4 regions of the Ensifer sp. ENS09 genome follow, and region 2 is predicted to be linked to each of the others. Evidence: riboswitches for the same ligand, from Rfam matches in the RefSeq annotation. Region 2 holds a riboswitch; each other region holds the start of a gene.
What was found. A riboswitch is a leader RNA that binds a small molecule or an ion and turns the genes downstream of it on or off. The one in region 2 is predicted to bind thiamine pyrophosphate.
Positions count from the first base shown of each region.

Region 1 (4,196 bases), on a different contig from region 2:
GGCTGGCGCATGAGCGAAAAACTCCGCGTACTCGTGGTCTCCCATGGCCACCCAACCCACTCCCTTGGCGGAGCGGAAATTGCCTCGCATGGCCTTCACAAGGCGCTTAACGGCCTGCCCGGTGTGGAATCGATCTACCTCGCCCGCGTCGGCAATCCGGTTCCGCGCCATGGCGCGTCCGCGCTGATGAGCCTGCGTCTCGCCATGGACGAAGTGCTCTACCACGCCGAAGACTTCGACCATTTCTTCCTCTCCAACGGCGATACGGACGCGATCCGCCGCGACCTCTTGCGCTTCGTCGGTGACATCAAGCCGGACGTAATTCACTTCCATCATATTCTCGGCTTCGGCCTGGAAGCGCTCTATGCCGTTCGTGATGCCCTGCCCAACGCACGCATCGTCGTGACGTTCCATGAGTATCTGCCGATCTGCCACAATCACGGGCAAATGGTGAAACGCCCCTCGGGCCAGCTTTGCAACGGCGCCTCACCGATCAGCTGCCACACGTGCTTCCCCGAAATCCCGGTGTCGCGCTTCGTTCGCCGCGAACAGTTCGTGCGCGGCATGCTCAATCTCGCCGATGCCTTCATCGCGCCCAGCGCCTTTCTCGCCAACCGCTATGTCGAATGGGGGCTCGAAGCCGCAAAAATCTTCGTGATCGAGAACGGCATCGTCATGGGCGACAAGGCGCCGGCCCGCGAATTGCCATCGCCGACGGCGCGACGCAACCGCTTTGCCTATTTCGGGCAGATGACGCCATTCAAGGGCGTTCACGTGTTGATCGACGCCGTATCGCGTGTGCCCGATGACGTGTGGGGCGACGATTCCTCGCTGATGATTTTTGGCGGCAACCTCGAGCGCCAGCCGAAAGACTATCAGGAGAAGGTGGCCAAACTGATCGAAGACGCCGGTCGCCGTGTGCGCTTCTACGGCGCCTACCAGAACCAGGACATGCCGCGGCTGATGCGATCGGTCGATTGGGTGGTGATGCCCTCGGTCTGGTGGGAGAATTCTCCCGTCGTCATCCAGGAAGCATTGCATCACGGCCGGCCGATCCTCTGCTCCGACATCGGCGGCATGGCCGAAAAGGTTCGCGACCGGCTGGATGGCTATCACTTCCGCGCCGGCAGCGCCCAGGATCTGGCCGACCGGCTGATCGACGTGTTGGCCGCCCCGCGGGCATGGGACAATCTGCGTGCGACACTTCGGCGACCGACGAGCCACGTCGATTGCGCGCGCGAACATGTGGCGCTCTATCGCAAGATGCTCAAGGGCGAGCAATCGGCCCTGCCAAGCGCTGCAGTGGCCTGAGATGCAATGAACGCCATGCTACTGCGCATAGCCATATCTAGTCATTCGTCCGAGGCGGCCGTCTGCTTAGGCCCCGTCCGAAGACGCTGTGCTCTGGTTGCGGCTGTCGCCCCACCAATGATGAAAATGATGCACCGGCCCCCGCCCCTGTCCGATAGTCAGACGATCGGCAGCGACCACCGCGTCATGCAAGTAGGCCTTGGCGGCGACGACCGCATGGTCAATCGGCTTGCCCTTGGCAAGCCCCGCGGCGATTGCCGCAGAGAGCGTGCACCCGGTGCCATGATCATTGCTGCTTTCGATCCGCGGTCGCGACAGGTTGAGGACGTCCCCCTGACCAAAGAGAACGTCGGTCGCGTCCTTGCCCTTGCCATGCCCGCCCTTCATCAGCACCGAACGCGCACCGAGTTTCAGAAGCATCTCGGCCTGGCGTGCGATCTCGGTCTCGGTTTCAGCGATCGCCCGTCCGGTCAACAGCGCCGCCTCGGGCAGGTTCGGCGTCAGAATGAGTGCCAGCGGCAGCAACTCCTCCTTGAGCGTCGCGATCGCGTCCCGGCGCATCAGGTGATCGCCGGAGGTTGCCACCATCACCGGGTCGATGACAGCCAGCCGGTCGTAGCGCTTAAGACCAGCCGCGATCACCGCGATCGTCTCGCGCCGCGAGACCATGCCTATTTTCACCGCTCCCACGGCGAGATCCGAAAATACCGCGTCGATCTGAGCCGCAACGACGGTCGGGGAGATATCCTCCACCGCAGAGACCCCACGGGTATTCTGCGCCGTGACCGCGGTGATCACGCTTGCGCCATAAACTCCGAGCGCCGAGAACGTCTTCAGATCCGCCTGGATGCCGGCCCCGCCGCCGGAATCCGAACCTGCGATGGTAACGGCGATCGCGGTCATCGCCCCACCTGCATGAGCCTTGAGCCTTTTTGGATTGAGTCAAAAACAGACACGAGCAAAGCGACCTCCCGGACATGGACGGAGATCCGGTCGGTAAGCGCAAAGACAGCTGGTGAGCAGAAGGGCCCTCGCCGTTCCTACGCCGGTATGATCCGGATCAGGTTCAAGGGTCTGGCTCACCGCCATCTCAGCACTGTGACAGTGCACCCCTCGGCGGGAGGGATGCTAGGGTAGCGTGGGCCGGGGTGTCAACCGTTGGAACCCTGTCACAGGCAAGCCAGTTCGAGGCGCAATCCTCACTGTTGAAGAAGCTTCCTAAAATGAAGGTCCTATGGGCTTTCGAGCACAAGGGGCCTTCCGTCTGAGCGTTCGACTTCACAGGCGAAGGTATTGATGACACAGGCTGTGAAAATTCATAGTGCCCTCACGCGATTGTGCACGGTTAGCGTGCCTCGATTCCGGACTTTCGGTCGCGTTGGGTCAACAATCGCTTAAAGGTGGAATAGCCCTCCAACTCCGGTCAGCATCATTGCTTCCAGAGCGTTGCGGATCAAACGTGAGTTCGATGAAGGAGTCGCTGATATCAGTATTCCTCTTCCGCTCGTCGAATATGGACAGTCCCACACTGGCTGCATTCGCCAGCTCTGCGCGAACCTCGGCTCCAGTTAAGATTGGCGAGGGTCTTCCTTTCAAGAGTTGTCTCTTTGGTAGCCGGATCAAACGCCATCAACGGAAGATCCCGAGCTCGACTTCTTGAAACAAACGCCGACGCTGCCCCCATTTTCAGGGATGAATTCGATACCGGGACCTTCCAACACGTGCCGTATGGCCTTCAAGTTCGCGAATGTTAGGGATGCAGCTCCATCTTCAGTTTCTGCTCGGCCTACGGTGGCGACTCCGATATCAGTTGCCTTGGCGAGCCCTTTAGCGCTCCACGCACAGGAGCGGCGCGTATTTGTGCGCCTGTGAAGCGCATCGCATGCAGAAGAGCCAGTAATCCACCTACTTAAGATGACCGTTTGAAGCGGATGCCTACGCCGCCACCATTTGCCGGAATAATCTCAATTCCTGCCTTCTCCAACGCCGCTACGATGCTTGCGAGGTTGTTGACGATCGGTACGTGAGCTCCCCTTTCAAAATCGGCGATAGTCTGGCGAGACACGTTTGCTGCCTTGGCGAGCTCTGCCTGGCTCCAGCCCAACATTGCCCGTGCTCCACGGCACTGCTCCATCGTAAGAAGTAAGTTACTCAAGGCAAACTTTCTGATTGACCTCCGACATATTGTAGGAAGAATGACCCGGCGATCGAACAGGTGCGGTAACACCTGTTCGATCTGACCAAAACCAAGCTATAGGGAGCTCGGATCATGGCTGATTCCGACAATAGCAGAACTTTGCCTACCGTCACGCGAGGAGATTTTCATTCCTCGGTGCCGGCGTGTTTACCCACATATCCGCACGTTGCGGCCCATCGAAAGTCAGGGTTTAGCGGTTGCACCAATGACCCTGCGGTCGCAGCCTGGCAGCATTGGCGTGCCGCCTGGACTCGCCTGAGCGAATCGACCCACCATCAGCAACAGCTCGAGATCGCCCTGTTCTCAGGCGAGCCGTCGTCTTCAGCTGAGCGCGATGGACGCAGCGCCTACAATGACGCGCTCGAGGACGAGGACCGCGCAGCGCTGGCGGAGGAATTAGCCGCCCAAGCGTTGTGGCCGGTTCCTGTGACGTCGCTCCCGGCGTCATCGCCAAACTCGACGCGATCGTGAACCGCGGCCAGCCTTCGTCGACCTGTGTGGACGAACCCTGGCCGCAAATCCGTACCGTCTTGGCTGATTTGCTCAAAATCGACACGGCAGCTGAACCCTCGCCACGCCTCAGCGACTGAAGGTGTTCGCCGCATCGCAAGCGGCGCGCTCGCAGCCCGCCGCCGGCATTTAAGCAATCTCCGAATGACCCCGCGCCGGAGCCCCTTCGGCACGAGCC
Region 1 is NZ_JACVBP010000004.1:927,509-931,704, forward strand. Features, by position in the region: gene IB267_RS24530 (hypothetical protein) at 1-13, shown strand, start outside; gene IB267_RS24535 (glycosyltransferase family 4 protein) at 10-1,311, shown strand; gene thiD (bifunctional hydroxymethylpyrimidine kinase/phosphomethylpyrimidine kinase) at 1,378-2,214, opposite strand; TPP riboswitch at 2,332-2,435, opposite strand; gene IB267_RS24545 (helix-turn-helix transcriptional regulator) at 3,221-3,445, opposite strand.
Region 1: it holds a riboswitch for thiamine pyrophosphate, as region 2 does, so the genes downstream of both, thiD (bifunctional hydroxymethylpyrimidine kinase/phosphomethylpyrimidine kinase) here and thiC (phosphomethylpyrimidine synthase ThiC) in region 2, are expected to answer to the same signal.

Region 2 (4,196 bases):
GCGATCTCGGCGGCAACCCGCGAGGCCCGGCTGATTGCGCTCGCCCTCCTCGCCCCGCTGCTCGCCCTTACCGCCTTCCTCCTGCGCCGCCGCCAGACGCTGGCGCTGGTGTCTGCAAGGGATCGCGCCGCGCGCGACGAGCTGGAAACCCGCGTGGCGGAGCGCACCCATGACCTCAGCCTTGCCCGCGATCATCTCGAAACGGAGATCGCCGACCATCGGCGCACCGGCGAAAAGCTGCAGGCGGTGCAACAGGAGCTCGTCCAGGCGAACCGGCTGGCGATCCTCGGCCAGGTGGCGGCCGGCGTCGCCCATGAGATCAACCAGCCGGTCGCGACCATCCGCGCCTATGCCGACAACGCCCGCACCTTCCTCGATCGCGGCCAGCAGCAGACCGCGGTCGAGAACCTCGTCAGCATCGCCGAACTGACCGACCGGGTCGGCACCATCACCGACGAACTCAGAAGCTTTGCCCGCAAGGGCCGCTTCGTCGCCGAACCGACGCCGATGCGCGACGTGATCGAAGGGGCGATGCTGTTGCTGCGCAGCCGCTTTGCCGGCCGCATGGATGCGATCGTCATCGACCTGCCGGAAAATGGCCTCCGCGTGCTCGGCAGCCGCATCCGGCTGGAACAGGTGCTGATCAATCTTCTCCAGAACGCGCTGGAAGCGCTCGGCGCGCGCGGCGATGCCGAGATCCGCGTGCGCTGCGAGGAGAGCCCGTCCGGGACGGTTTCGCTCGTCGTTGCCGACAACGGCCCGGGCATTCCCCCGCATATCCGCGAGGATCTGTTCACGCCGTTCAACACCTCGAAGGACGAGGGCCTCGGCCTTGGCCTTGCCATCTCCAAGGAGATCGTCGCCGATTATGGCGGCGATATCACCGTCGACACCAGCGACAAGGGCACCGTTTTCACGGTTCGCCTGAAGAGGGCCTGAGCGATGCAGCCGACCGTCTATCTCGTCGATGACGACACCCATCTGCGCAAGGCGATGACGCAGACGCTGGAACTCGCCGGCCTCACCGTCATCCCGTTTGCCAGCGCCGCCGAAGCGTTGAAGACGCTCGATGCCAATTTCGACGGCATCGTCGTCAGCGATATCCGCATGCCGGGCATCGACGGCCTCGCCTTCTTCCGCCGCATCGAAGCCTTCGACGCAGACCTGCCGGTGATCCTGGTGACCGGTCATGGGGATATCCCGATGGCGGTGCAGGCCTTGCACGACGGCGTCTACGACTTCATCCCAAAACCCTTCGCCGCCGACCGGCTGGTGCAGAGCGTGCATCGCGCTCTGGAAAAACGCCGGCTCGTGATGGAGAACCGCGCACTGAAGCGGGCCGCCGAGACGGCCGGCGACAGCCTGCCGCTGATCGGCCAGACGCCGGTCATGGAACGCCTGCGCCAGACGATCCGGCACATCGCCGATACCGATGTCGACGTGCTCGTCGCCGGTGAGACCGGCAGCGGCAAGGAAGTGGTGGCGACGCTGCTTCACAATTGGAGCCGCCGCCGTAACGGCAATTTCGTGGCGCTGAATTGCGGCGCTCTGCCGGAGACGGTGATCGAAAGCGAACTCTTCGGCCACGAACCGGGCGCCTTCACCGGCGCCTTGAAGAAGCGCATCGGCCGGATCGAGCATGCAAGCGGCGGCACGCTTTTCCTCGACGAGATCGAGGCGATGCCGCCGGCAACGCAGGTGAAGATGCTGCGCGTTCTGGAAGCGCGCGAGATCACGCCGCTTGGCACCAACCAGGTTCGTCCGGTCGATATCCGCGTCATCGCGGCTGCCAAGATCGATCTCGGCAATCCGGCGGAGCGCGGCGACTTCCGCGAAGACCTCTACTTCCGATTGAACGTCGTGACGCTGTCGATCCCGCCGCTGCGCGAACGCCGTGACGATATCCCGCTGCTCTTCTCGCACTTCCTGACCCGGGCGGCCGAGCGCTTCAAGCGCGACGTGCCGATGATCTCTCCAGCCGTACAACGGCATCTGATGACGCATGCCTGGCCGGGCAATGTGCGTGAACTCTCGCATTTTGCCGAGCGGGTGGCGCTTGGTGTGGAAGGTCCGCTGGGCCAAACGATTGCGCCCACCGAACAGCCCGGATTCGCCCTGCCGGAACGGCTTGAACGCTACGAGGCGGAGATCCTGAAGGAGGTGCTGCGCGCCCAGCGCGGCGACGTCAAGGCGACGATCGAGGCGCTCGGCATCCCGCGCAAGACCTTCTACGACAAGCTCCAGCGCCACGGCATCAACCGCGCCGATTATGCCGAGCGGACAGCACCGGAAAAGGCCGGCCGCTAGCGCCAAATTCGAATCCGCAAATACACGCACTAGGTGCATCTTTATCGACAGGCGAATTCACGCTTGACGACCCGGGCCGTTCGATGGCTATGATCTAGGCATTCACCAGGGGGGTCCCGCAAGGGGCTGAGATTCTGCTGGATGGCCGGCTTGCCGGCTATAGCGCAGTGACCCGTTGAACCTGATCCAGTTCATACTGGCGTAGGGACGGTGCAGATATCGAAGCCAGGATTCCGTGCGGTGAGCACCTGGCGGAGCGTCTTTCATCTTTCCGGCATCAGAACTGGGTCTCCAATCGCAAACTTGGAGCCTCGTCATGAATATTGCCACCAAACCCTCAGCCCTCGCGGTCACGCAAGGCCCGCTTCCGGCCTCCCGAAAGATCCACAAGCCGGGCGTTCTTCATCCGGATATCCGCGTGCCAATGCGCGAGATTGCTCTGCACCCGACCTCGGGCGAGCAACCGGTCACGGTCTATGACTCCTCCGGCGCCTACACCGCCGACGGTGCCGAGATCCGCATCGAGGACGGCCTGCCGCGGCTTCGCCGCAACTGGATCGTCGACCGCGGCGATGTCGAGACCTATGAGGGACGCACCGTCCGCCCCGAAGACAACGGCTTTGTGAGCGGCGACCGGCTGACACCGACCTTCCCGTTCCAGCATGCGCCGCTGAAGGCCACGGGTGGCCGGGCAGTGACGCAGCTTGCCTATGCCCGCGCCGGCATCATCACGCCGGAGATGGAGTTCGTGGCGATCCGCGAGAACCTCGGCCGCGACGCGGCGCGCGCGAAGGTCCGCGACGGCGAAAGCTTCGGCGCCCACGTTCCCGATCACGTGACGCCGGAATTCGTGCGCCAGGAAATCGCCAGCGGCCGGGCGATCCTGCCCGCCAACATCAACCACCCGGAATCCGAACCAATGATCATCGGCCGGAACTTCCTGGTGAAGATCAACGCCAATATCGGCAACTCCGCCGTCACCTCGTCGATGGCCGAGGAAGTCGAGAAGATGGTCTGGGCGACGCGCTGGGGTGCTGACACGGTCATGGACCTTTCGACCGGCCGCAACATCCACAACATCCGCGAATGGATCATCCGCAACTCGCCGGTTCCGATCGGCACCGTACCGCTCTACCAGGCGCTGGAAAAGGTCAACGGCATTGCCGAGGACCTCACCTGGGAAGTCTATCGCGACACGCTGATCGAGCAGGCCGAGCAGGGCGTCGACTATTTCACCATCCATGCCGGCGTCCGCCTGCACTACATCCCGCTCACCGTCGACCGCGTCACCGGCATCGTGTCACGCGGCGGCTCGATCATGGCCAAGTGGTGTCTGCATCATCATCGTGAGAGCTTCCTCTACGAGCATTTCGAGGAGATCTGCGACATCTGCCGCGCCTATGACGTCTCCTTCTCGCTCGGCGACGGCCTGCGCCCGGGCTCGATCGCCGACGCCAACGACGCCGCACAATTCGCCGAACTCGAAACGCTCGGCGAACTCACCAAGATCGCCTGGGCCAAGGATTGTCAGGTGATGATCGAAGGCCCCGGCCACGTGCCGATGCACAAGATCAAGGAGAACATGGACAAGCAACTGGCCGTCTGCGGCGAGGCGCCTTTCTATACGCTCGGACCGCTGACGACGGACATCGCACCCGGCTACGACCACATCACGTCCGGCATCGGTGCTGCGATGATCGGCTGGTTCGGCACCGCCATGCTCTGCTATGTCACGCCGAAGGAGCATCTCGGCCTGCCTGACCGCAACGACGTCAAGGTCGGCGTCATCACCTACAAGATCGCCGCCCATGCCGCCGATCTCGCCAAGGGTCACCCGGCAGCCCAGGTGCGCGACGACGCGCTGTCTCGCGCCCGCTTCGAGTTCCGCT
Region 2 is NZ_JACVBP010000005.1:249,806-254,001, reverse strand. Features, by position in the region: gene IB267_RS25700 (ATP-binding protein) at 1-939, shown strand, start outside; gene IB267_RS25695 (sigma-54 dependent transcriptional regulator) at 943-2,307, shown strand; TPP riboswitch at 2,405-2,533, shown strand; gene thiC (phosphomethylpyrimidine synthase ThiC) at 2,624-4,196, shown strand, end outside.

Region 3 (4,196 bases), 140 kb from region 2:
AACTTGACGCCGAGCGGCACCAGCCGCTCGATCCAGGCCGCGCTGTCGACGATAAGGTAGAAGGGATCGAGTTTCACGCAAACACCGCCTTTCCGATGACGGGGGTGGAAGGAACGGCAAAATCGCGCGGTTGGAGCATGCCGGCCTCGAAGGCCTGCCGCCCGGCATCGATCGCGCCCGCAAACGCCGAGGCCATCAGCGCGGGCCTGGCGGCGCCGGCGACGGCCGTGTTGAGCAGGACGGCGTCGAAGCCGAGCTCCATCACCGTCGTTGCGTGCGAGGGCCGGCCGATGCCGGCATCGACGATCAGCGGCACATCGGGGAAATTGGCCCGCATGGCCCTCAGCGCCTGGATGTTCTGCGGCCCCATGGCGCTGCCGATCGGCGCGCCCCAGGGCATCAGCACCTTGCAGCCGGCTTCCAAGAGCCGCTCGGCAACCACAAGGTCATCCGTGGTGTAGGGAAAGACCTCGAACCCTTCGGCCGAGAGGATGCGCGCCGCCTCGACCAGCCCGAAGACATCCGGCTGCAACGTGTCGTGGTGGCCGATTACTTCGAGCTTCAGCCAGTTGGTGCCGAAGACCTCGCGCGCCATCTTGGCCGTTAGCACCGCCTCGGACACCGAATGGCAGCCGGCGGTGTTCGGCAGCACGTGTACGCCGAGCGCCCGGATCAATTCGAAGAAGGCGCCGCCCTGGCGGCCTCCGGCCGTTTCGCGCCGAAGCGAGACCGTGACGATCTCGGTGCCCGAGGATCGCACCGCATCTTCGAGCACGGCGGGGGAGGGATAGCGGGCGGTGCCGAGAAGCAGTCTCGAGCGCAGGTCCTGTCCATAAAGCGTCAGCATGTCTCAGCCTCCTTTCATCGGCGAGAGAATTTCGATGCGGTCTCGGTCGCAAAGCGCATGACCCGAACGGTCGGCCCGGTGCACCAGTTCGCCGTTGACAGCAGTGGCGAGCCAATCGCCTTCGAAGTCGAGCGCAGCCAGAAGCTCGGCGAGGGTGGCGACGGCGAGGTCGTGATCCTCGCCATTGACGGTCAGTCTCATGCGGCATCTCCCTTCAGGTCCTGCACAAGGGCAAGGTCGGCTGCTTCGGCCGCCAGGGCCGGCGAAAGCAGGAAGCCATGGCGGTAAAGTCCGTTGATCGTGATGGTCTGCCCGGCGCGCAGGGCACGCGGCAGGTTGTCGGCGAAGGCGGGGCGGACACCGGCGCCGGTCTCGACGAGGCGCGCTTCGCCGAAGGCCGGATGCAGCGCATAGGCGGCGTTCAGCAGTTCCATGAGCGAACGGGCGGTGATCGGTCCGCCATCATCCGTCTCGATCATCGTCGCCCCGCACATGAAGAGGCCGCCGCCGCGCGGCACGATATAGAGCGGGATGCGCGGATGAATGAGCCTGACGGGCCGCGACAGCTCTACGTCGCTTGTCTCAAGATAGAGCATTTCGCCGCGCACGCCGCGCAGGCCGGGCGTGTCACCGGTGCCTGCCGCACCCGTGCAGTCGGCGACGAGATCGTGCTGTCCGTTGTCGCTCGCCCCGGTGACGAAGGCGATGCCGCGATCGACAAGCTTCTGCCGCAGCCGGGCGAGCGCCCGGCGCGGGTCGAGATGCGCCTCGCCCGGAAAGAACAAAGCCTCCCGGAAGCGCCCGGCAAGTGCCGGTTCCAGCCGTTCGATCGCGGCAGCATCGAGCCATTCGTAGCCGGAGGTGCGCGAGGCGAAGCGCCTGAGTTCGCCGGCGTCCCGTGGCGGGGCGACGACCAGCGTACCGTTGCGGGAAACTTCGCCTGGCAGGACGTCGTCCCACCAGTCGATGGCGCCGATACCCTTCGTCAGCACCGCCTCTTCGGCGCTTTCGCGCTCGCACCAGGGCGCCAGCATGCCGCCGGCAAACCAGGATGCCGCACCGGCAAAACCGGGCTTACGCTCGACGACCGTCACCGCGACACCGCGGGCGCTGAGTTCATAGGCCAGACAGAGCCCTGCGACGCCGGCGCCTTTCACGAGGACGCGCATCGCTCAGCGCTCCTGTGCGGCGCGTACGGGCCGTCGTAGGCAACGAAGCGGGATAGTGTTGGCGGTGTGCATGCCGAGGCTCCAAAGGTGGAGACCCAGTTCACGAGCGGGGGAGGGGAAGGACGCCTTGCCGATTGATCCGTCACGTGAACGCGACGTTTGCGGCAGCGAGTCTGCACCGTCCCTACGCCAGTATGAACTGGATCAGGTTCAACGGGTCACTGCGCCGCGCGACCGCATAGCAGAATCTCAGCCCCTTGGCGGGACACCCCTGGTGAATGCTCCAAGCTGACCGCTCGGGGCCGTTTTTGTCAAGAGCCAGCATTCGTGCTGACTGTGATGTAACTGCCGAAAAAATTATCTATAATCTTGCTGCGAGAAAGCGGAGGCGTCGATGGCGTGATGGAAGGAAGGGTGTTGGCCGACCGGAGTGGAGCTTGGAGTGCCGGGAAAGTCCGGAGTCGTAACGGTTTCGTTGGTGGACGTGCGAGATTTCCGGGCTGACGCGCGAGTGATTGATTGTCGGTTCTTGCCCTCTGTCGACGGCGTCCGGACCCTCATGTGATCCGAAGATACAACCTGAAGAATATAAGATGTAAGAATTTCTCCGCTTGGGTGCTTGCGAATTCCCGCGTCCGTCAAAATTATAGATAATATTGGATTCTATCTATTTTACGATCGCGACGACCTGGAGGACAAGCTGAAATGCTGGACGAAAACCGACCGACTGGTGCTGATTTGATCCCGGGCGACGCGGCCCAATCCCGCTGGGCCCGGCCGGAAGCGGAGAAAATCTATAATCTGCCGTTCAACGATCTGCTCTACCGCGCCCACACCGTCCACCGTGCGCAGTTCGATCCCAACGCCATCCAGATGAGCCGGCTGCTCTCTATCAAGACCGGCGGCTGCGCCGAGGATTGCGGCTACTGCAGCCAGTCCGCCCACTATCCGACCGGGCTCAAGGCATCGAAGCTGATGGAGGTCGAGCGTGTGCTTGCCGAGGCGCGCAAGGCGCGCGACGGCGGCGCGACCCGCTATTGCATGGGGGCCGCGTGGCGCAGTCCGAAGGACCGCGACATGGATGCCATCGTCGCCATGGTCGGCGGGGTGCGGGCGCTCGGCATGGAAACCTGTATGACGCTCGGCATGCTGACGCCGGCCCAGTCTGCGCGGCTCGCCGAGGCCGGGCTCGATTACTACAACCACAATGTCGATACGTCCGAACGCTTCTATAGCGAGATCATCACCACCCGCAGCTTTGCCGACCGGCTGGAGACGCTCGCCAATGTCCGCGACGCCGGCATCAAGGTCTGCGCCGGCGGCATCCTCGGCATGGGCGAAACCGCTGACGACCGGATCTCGATGCTGGTAACGCTCGCCAACCTGCCGGTGCCGCCCGAAAGCGTGCCGATCAACATGCTGATCCCGATCCCGGGTTCGAAGCTGGCCGATGCGGCACCCGTCGATCCGATCGATTTCGTCCGCACCATCGCGCTTGCCCGCATCCTGATGCCGCAATCGAATGTCCGGCTTTCGGCCGGGCGCACCGACATGAGCGACGAGACGCAGGCGCTCTGTTTCTTCGCCGGCGCCAATTCTATTTTCGTCGGCGAAACCCTGCTGACCGCCGACAATCCCGGCGAGGACCATGATGCAGCACTCTTCCGGCGGCTGGGGTTGAAGCCGATGGCTCCACCGGCAAGGCCGGACGCGGCGGAATGACCGCGGGTCTGTTTGCGCGCCATGAGAAGACGCTGGAGGGCCTCGAACGCAAGGGCCGCCGGCGCGCTCTTGCCCCCGCTGGCGGAGTGGATTTCACCTCGAACGACTACCTGGCGCTCGCCGCCTCGCCGCGGCTGAAGGCAGCGATAACGGCCGCCATCGCGCGCGGCGTGCCTGTCGGCTCCGGCGGCTCAAGGCTGTTGCGCGGCAATCACGAAGAACACGAGGCGCTGGAGACGGAAGCGGCGGCCTTCTTCGGCGCCGAACGGATGCTCTTCTTCGGCAGCGGCTATGCCGCCAATGCTGCCATGTTTTCGACGCTGCCGCAGCGTGACGATCTCATCGTCCACGATGCCCTGATCCATGCGAGCGCTCACGAAGGCATCGCCGCAAGCAAGGCCGATGCGGTGGCAGCAGTGCACAACGATGTCGGCGCCTTTGCCGATGCCATCGAAAAA
Region 3 is NZ_JACVBP010000005.1:108,877-113,072, forward strand. Features, by position in the region: gene IB267_RS25075 (thiamine phosphate synthase) at 1-77, opposite strand, end outside; gene IB267_RS25080 (thiazole synthase) at 74-847, opposite strand; gene thiS (sulfur carrier protein ThiS) at 851-1,048, opposite strand; gene thiO (glycine oxidase ThiO) at 1,045-2,016, opposite strand; TPP riboswitch at 2,180-2,299, opposite strand; gene bioB (biotin synthase BioB) at 2,722-3,738, shown strand; gene IB267_RS25100 (8-amino-7-oxononanoate synthase) at 3,735-4,196, shown strand, end outside.
Region 3: it holds a riboswitch for thiamine pyrophosphate, as region 2 does, so the genes downstream of both, thiO (glycine oxidase ThiO) here and thiC (phosphomethylpyrimidine synthase ThiC) in region 2, are expected to answer to the same signal.

Region 4 (4,196 bases), on a different contig from region 2:
CGCAGCGCCTGGTAGATTGCCACTTCGATTGTGCTGGCCGCAGGCCCGCCGCCAAGCGTCAACACGAGGGTGAAGCTGGTGGCACAGAGCATGAAGACGAGGCCGGCGGCACCTGGAAGGAGGCCGCGCAGGACCGGCCACTCGATGAAACGGAAGAGTGCTCGCGACGGCATGCCGAGATTGGCGGCGCTGCGCCAATACTCGGCGGGGATGCGCTCGAGCCCGGCCAGGAAGAGGCGCGCCGCAAGCGGCATGTTGAAGAAGACGTGGGCGAGCAGGATGCCGAACAGGCCGTAGATGCTGACGGGCTGCGCGAGGCCGAGCCAGCGCAGGCCGGAATTGAGGAAGCCCTGGCGCCCCCAGATCTCGATCAAGCCGAGTGCGCCGACGAGAACGGGCAGGCCGAGCGGCAACGCCATCAGGCGCAAGAGCCAGATGCGGCCGGGAAACTGCGGCCGTCGCGCCAGCGCCCGGGCGACCGGGATGGCAAAGAGTACCGACAGCTGTGTCGAGAGGGTCGCCTGCAGCAGCGTGAAGCGGGTGACGCGCCAGATATAGGCGTCGAACAGCGCGTCATCGCTCGCGCCGCCCGTCTGGCTCAGCAAGGCGACGATCGCCAGGCCGACGAAAAGCACGAAGGCGCCGAGGCAGGCTGCCCCGGCGACCACTGTCATGCGATTTTCGCGCAGTGCGAACAATCCGGCCTCAGTTCTTGCTCATGGCGGCGAGCCATTCGTCGATCCAGGCCTTGCGGTTCTTGGCGACCTCCTCCGAAGGCAGGAGGAAGGTGTTCTCCGGGTTGACCAGCTTGTTGAAGGCGTCCGGCAGCGGCTCCTTGGTCGCTGCGACCGGCATCATCCAGTTGGTCGTCGGGATGATCGACTGGAAGTCCGGACCGGTCATGAAGGCGAGGAACTGCTTTGCCAGTTCCGGCTCCTTGGCGTTCTTGGTCATGCCGGCGACTTCGATCTGGATGTAGTGGCCTTCGGAGAAGGCAGCCGCCTGATAGCGCTCGGTGTTTTCCGCGACCATGTGGTAGGCCGGCGACGTGGTGTAGGACAGCACCATCGGCGCCTCGCCCTTGGTGAAGAGGCCATAGGCTTCCGACCAGCCGGGAGTGACGGTCAGGACGCGGTCCTTCAGCTTCGCCCAGGCGGCACCCGCCTCGTCGCCATAGACGGCCTTGACCCAGAGGAGCAGGCCGAGGCCCGGCGTCGACGTGCGCGGATCCTCGATGACGATCTTTTGCGACGGGTCACCTTCGACCAGTTCCTTGAGGCTCTTCGGTGGCGTCTTCAGCGTCTCGGTATCGTAGACGACGGCGAAGTGGCCGTAGTCATAGGGCAGGAAGGTGTCGTCGGAGAAGTTGCCGGGCACGGTGACGCCGGTTGCCTCGATGCCGTGCGGCGCGAAGAAGCCGGTCGCCTTGGCTTCGGCCACGAGGTTGGTGTCGAGGCCGAGCACGATGTCGGCCTTGGAAGCCGCGCCTTCGAGCTTCAGGCGGGTGAGAAGCTCGACGCCGTCGGCGACGCCGACGTAGTTGACCTTGCACTCGCAGGTCTTCTCGAAGGCTTCCGCAACCTTGGCGCCCGGTCCCCATTCGGTGATGAAGCTCTCATAGGTATAGACCGTCAGCGTCTTGTCGGCGGCGGTCGCGACGCCGGAAAAAACGAGGCTTGCGGCGGCCGCAAGGGCTAGCCGGCTAAAGAGTTTGAGTTGCGATGAATTGGACATGGCGAGGACCTCTCTCCCAAAGTTCGTTGTTGCATGGGAAAAGGGCGTATCGATCCGATCGCGTCTAATCCCTCCGCCGGTATGAGCCGGATCAGGTTCCGCGGGTTGGCGTTTTTACGCCTCTCAGCCTCCGGCCGCTGTGCGGTCGGGAGGCACCCCGTTAGAGCGGCAAGAGATTTACCGCTGCCAAGGCCCCAAGGCAAGCGATGTTTGCGGGGAAGCAAGGGCGCCTGGCCGGCACGACGGCGCATGTTTGCGTAAGCCGCCAACTGCGCTACACAACGGCAGCGAGGAGGAAATGTCATGCCCGATATGCTCGTTCGACTTTATGCCCTGCCGGCTGAGCCTCAGTCGAAGCTTGGTCCTGGCGTCAGCATTCGCCGCGCCATGGCGCCGGAGCGCCGCCTGGTCGTGTCCTGGATCGAAAAGACCTTTGGCGCCGGATGGGCGGGCGAGGCGGAAGCCGCCTTTTCCTCGACCCCGACACGCATGCATGTCGCAGTCCATGACGAAAAGATCGTCGGCTTTTCCTGCCACGACGTGACGGCGCTCGGCTTTTTCGGTCCGACCGGTGTCGACGAAAGCAGGCGCGGACAGGGGATCGGCGAGGCGTTGCTGCTTGCAAGCCTGACGGCCATGCGCGAGGCCGGCTACGGCTACGCGATTATCGGCGGTGTCGGGCCGGCGAAGTTCTACGAGCGGGTGGCCGGGGCTGTCGAGATCCCGGATTCGACCCCCGGCATTTATGCCGGCATGCTGTTCCCCGATCCGGTGCCCGAGGGGCATTGACGGTCTGACCAAAATACCGAGAACCGGTCGCCCGACGGTTTTCTTCGTTTTCCTTCGGCGGTCCTTTGCGCTATGGGCTTTGCCATGGCTCGATCGACCTTCACCATTCTGCTTGGCGGCGCCCTTTCGCTGACCGACCGGCTGGCTCACCAACTGGCCGCAAGTCGCTTCATCGCGGCTGATGGCGGCATGCGCCATGCGCGGCTGCTCGGCATCGTGCCCGATGTCTGGGTCGGTGATTTCGACTCGACCGAGGAAGCCCTTCTTGCGGACTACGCCTCGGTCCCGCGCGAGCCCTATCCGGCGGCAAAGGCCGCGACGGACGGCGAGATCGCGGTCGAGGCGGCGCTGTCGCGTGGGGCCGATCGCCTGATCTTCGCCGGCGCGCTCGGCGGCACCCGCAGTGATCATGCGTTCATGCATCTGCTTCATGCCGTCGCCCTTGCCGAGCGCGGGCTTTCGGTGTTGATGACGTCGGGCGAGGAAGAGGCCTATCCACTGCTGGCCGGCCCGCTCGAAGTCGACCTGCCCAAGGGCTGCCTCTTCTCGGTGCTGGGTCTGACCGAGCTTACCGGCCTTTCGATCGTCAATGCGCGCTACCCGCTTGACGATTTCACCCTGCCGTTCGGTTCGTCCCGAACCGTTTCCAACGTTGCGGAGGGTCCCCTTCGCTTCACTCTCAAGAGCGGCCGCGCCCTGGTGCTTGCCCGCCCCTATGATCTTTCCGGAGCCTGAGCCTTGGCGCCTCCCATTCTGAAACTCGACGATATCTTCCTCACCTTTGGCGGCACGCCGCTGCTTGCCGGCGCCAATTTTCAAGTGGAGCCGGGCGACAAGATCTGCCTGGTCGGCCGCAACGGCTCGGGCAAATCGACGCTGATGAAGATCGCCGCGGGCCTTGCAGAGGCGCAGTCGGGCGAGGTGTTCCGCCATCCCTCGGCGACCATCCGCTATCTGCATCAGGCGCCGGATTTCGACGGCTACGACACGGTGCAGGCCTATGCCGAGGCGGGCCTCGGCCCGAGCGACGATCCCTATCGCGTCGCCTACCTGCTGCAACACCTGGGTCTGACCGGCGAAGAAGACCCGAAGCGCCTTTCTGGCGGCGAGGCGCGCCGCGCAGCACTCGCCCGTGTCATGGCGCCGGAGCCGGATATCCTTTTGCTCGACGAGCCGACCAACCATCTCGACCTGCCGACGATCGAGTGGCTTGAAGACGAACTGATCCGCAGCCGCTCGGCGCTGGTGCTGATCTCACACGACCGGCGCTTCCTGGAGAAGGTGTCGACCGCGACCGTTTGGCTCGACCGCGGCCAGTCGCGCCGCCTTGACCGCGGCTTCGCTCATTTCGAGGCCTGGCGTGATGAAGTGCTAGAGGCGGAAGAACTGGAACAGCACAAGCTCGGCAAGGCGATCGAACGCGAAGAGCATTGGCTGCGCTACGGCGTGACCGCGCGGCGCAAGCGCAACATGCGTCGCCTTGGCGAGCTGCAGACCATGCGGGCGACCTATCGCGGCCACAAGGGGCCGCAGGGCACCGTGCAGGCGACGGCCGCCGACGCCAAGGAATCCGGCAAGCTGGTGATCGAGGCCGAGAAGATCACCAAGGCCTATGGCGAGCGCACAATCGTCGCGCCGTTCTCGATCCGCGTGCACCGCGGCGACCGCATCGG
Region 4 is NZ_JACVBP010000007.1:239,415-243,610, reverse strand. Features, by position in the region: gene thiP (thiamine/thiamine pyrophosphate ABC transporter permease ThiP) at 1-698, opposite strand, end outside; gene thiB (thiamine ABC transporter substrate binding subunit) at 706-1,734, opposite strand; TPP riboswitch at 1,786-1,904, opposite strand; gene IB267_RS30015 (GNAT family N-acetyltransferase) at 2,038-2,523, shown strand; gene IB267_RS30010 (thiamine diphosphokinase) at 2,608-3,258, shown strand; gene IB267_RS30005 (ABC-F family ATP-binding cassette domain-containing protein) at 3,262-4,196, shown strand, end outside.
Region 4: it holds a riboswitch for thiamine pyrophosphate, as region 2 does, so the genes downstream of both, thiB (thiamine ABC transporter substrate binding subunit) here and thiC (phosphomethylpyrimidine synthase ThiC) in region 2, are expected to answer to the same signal.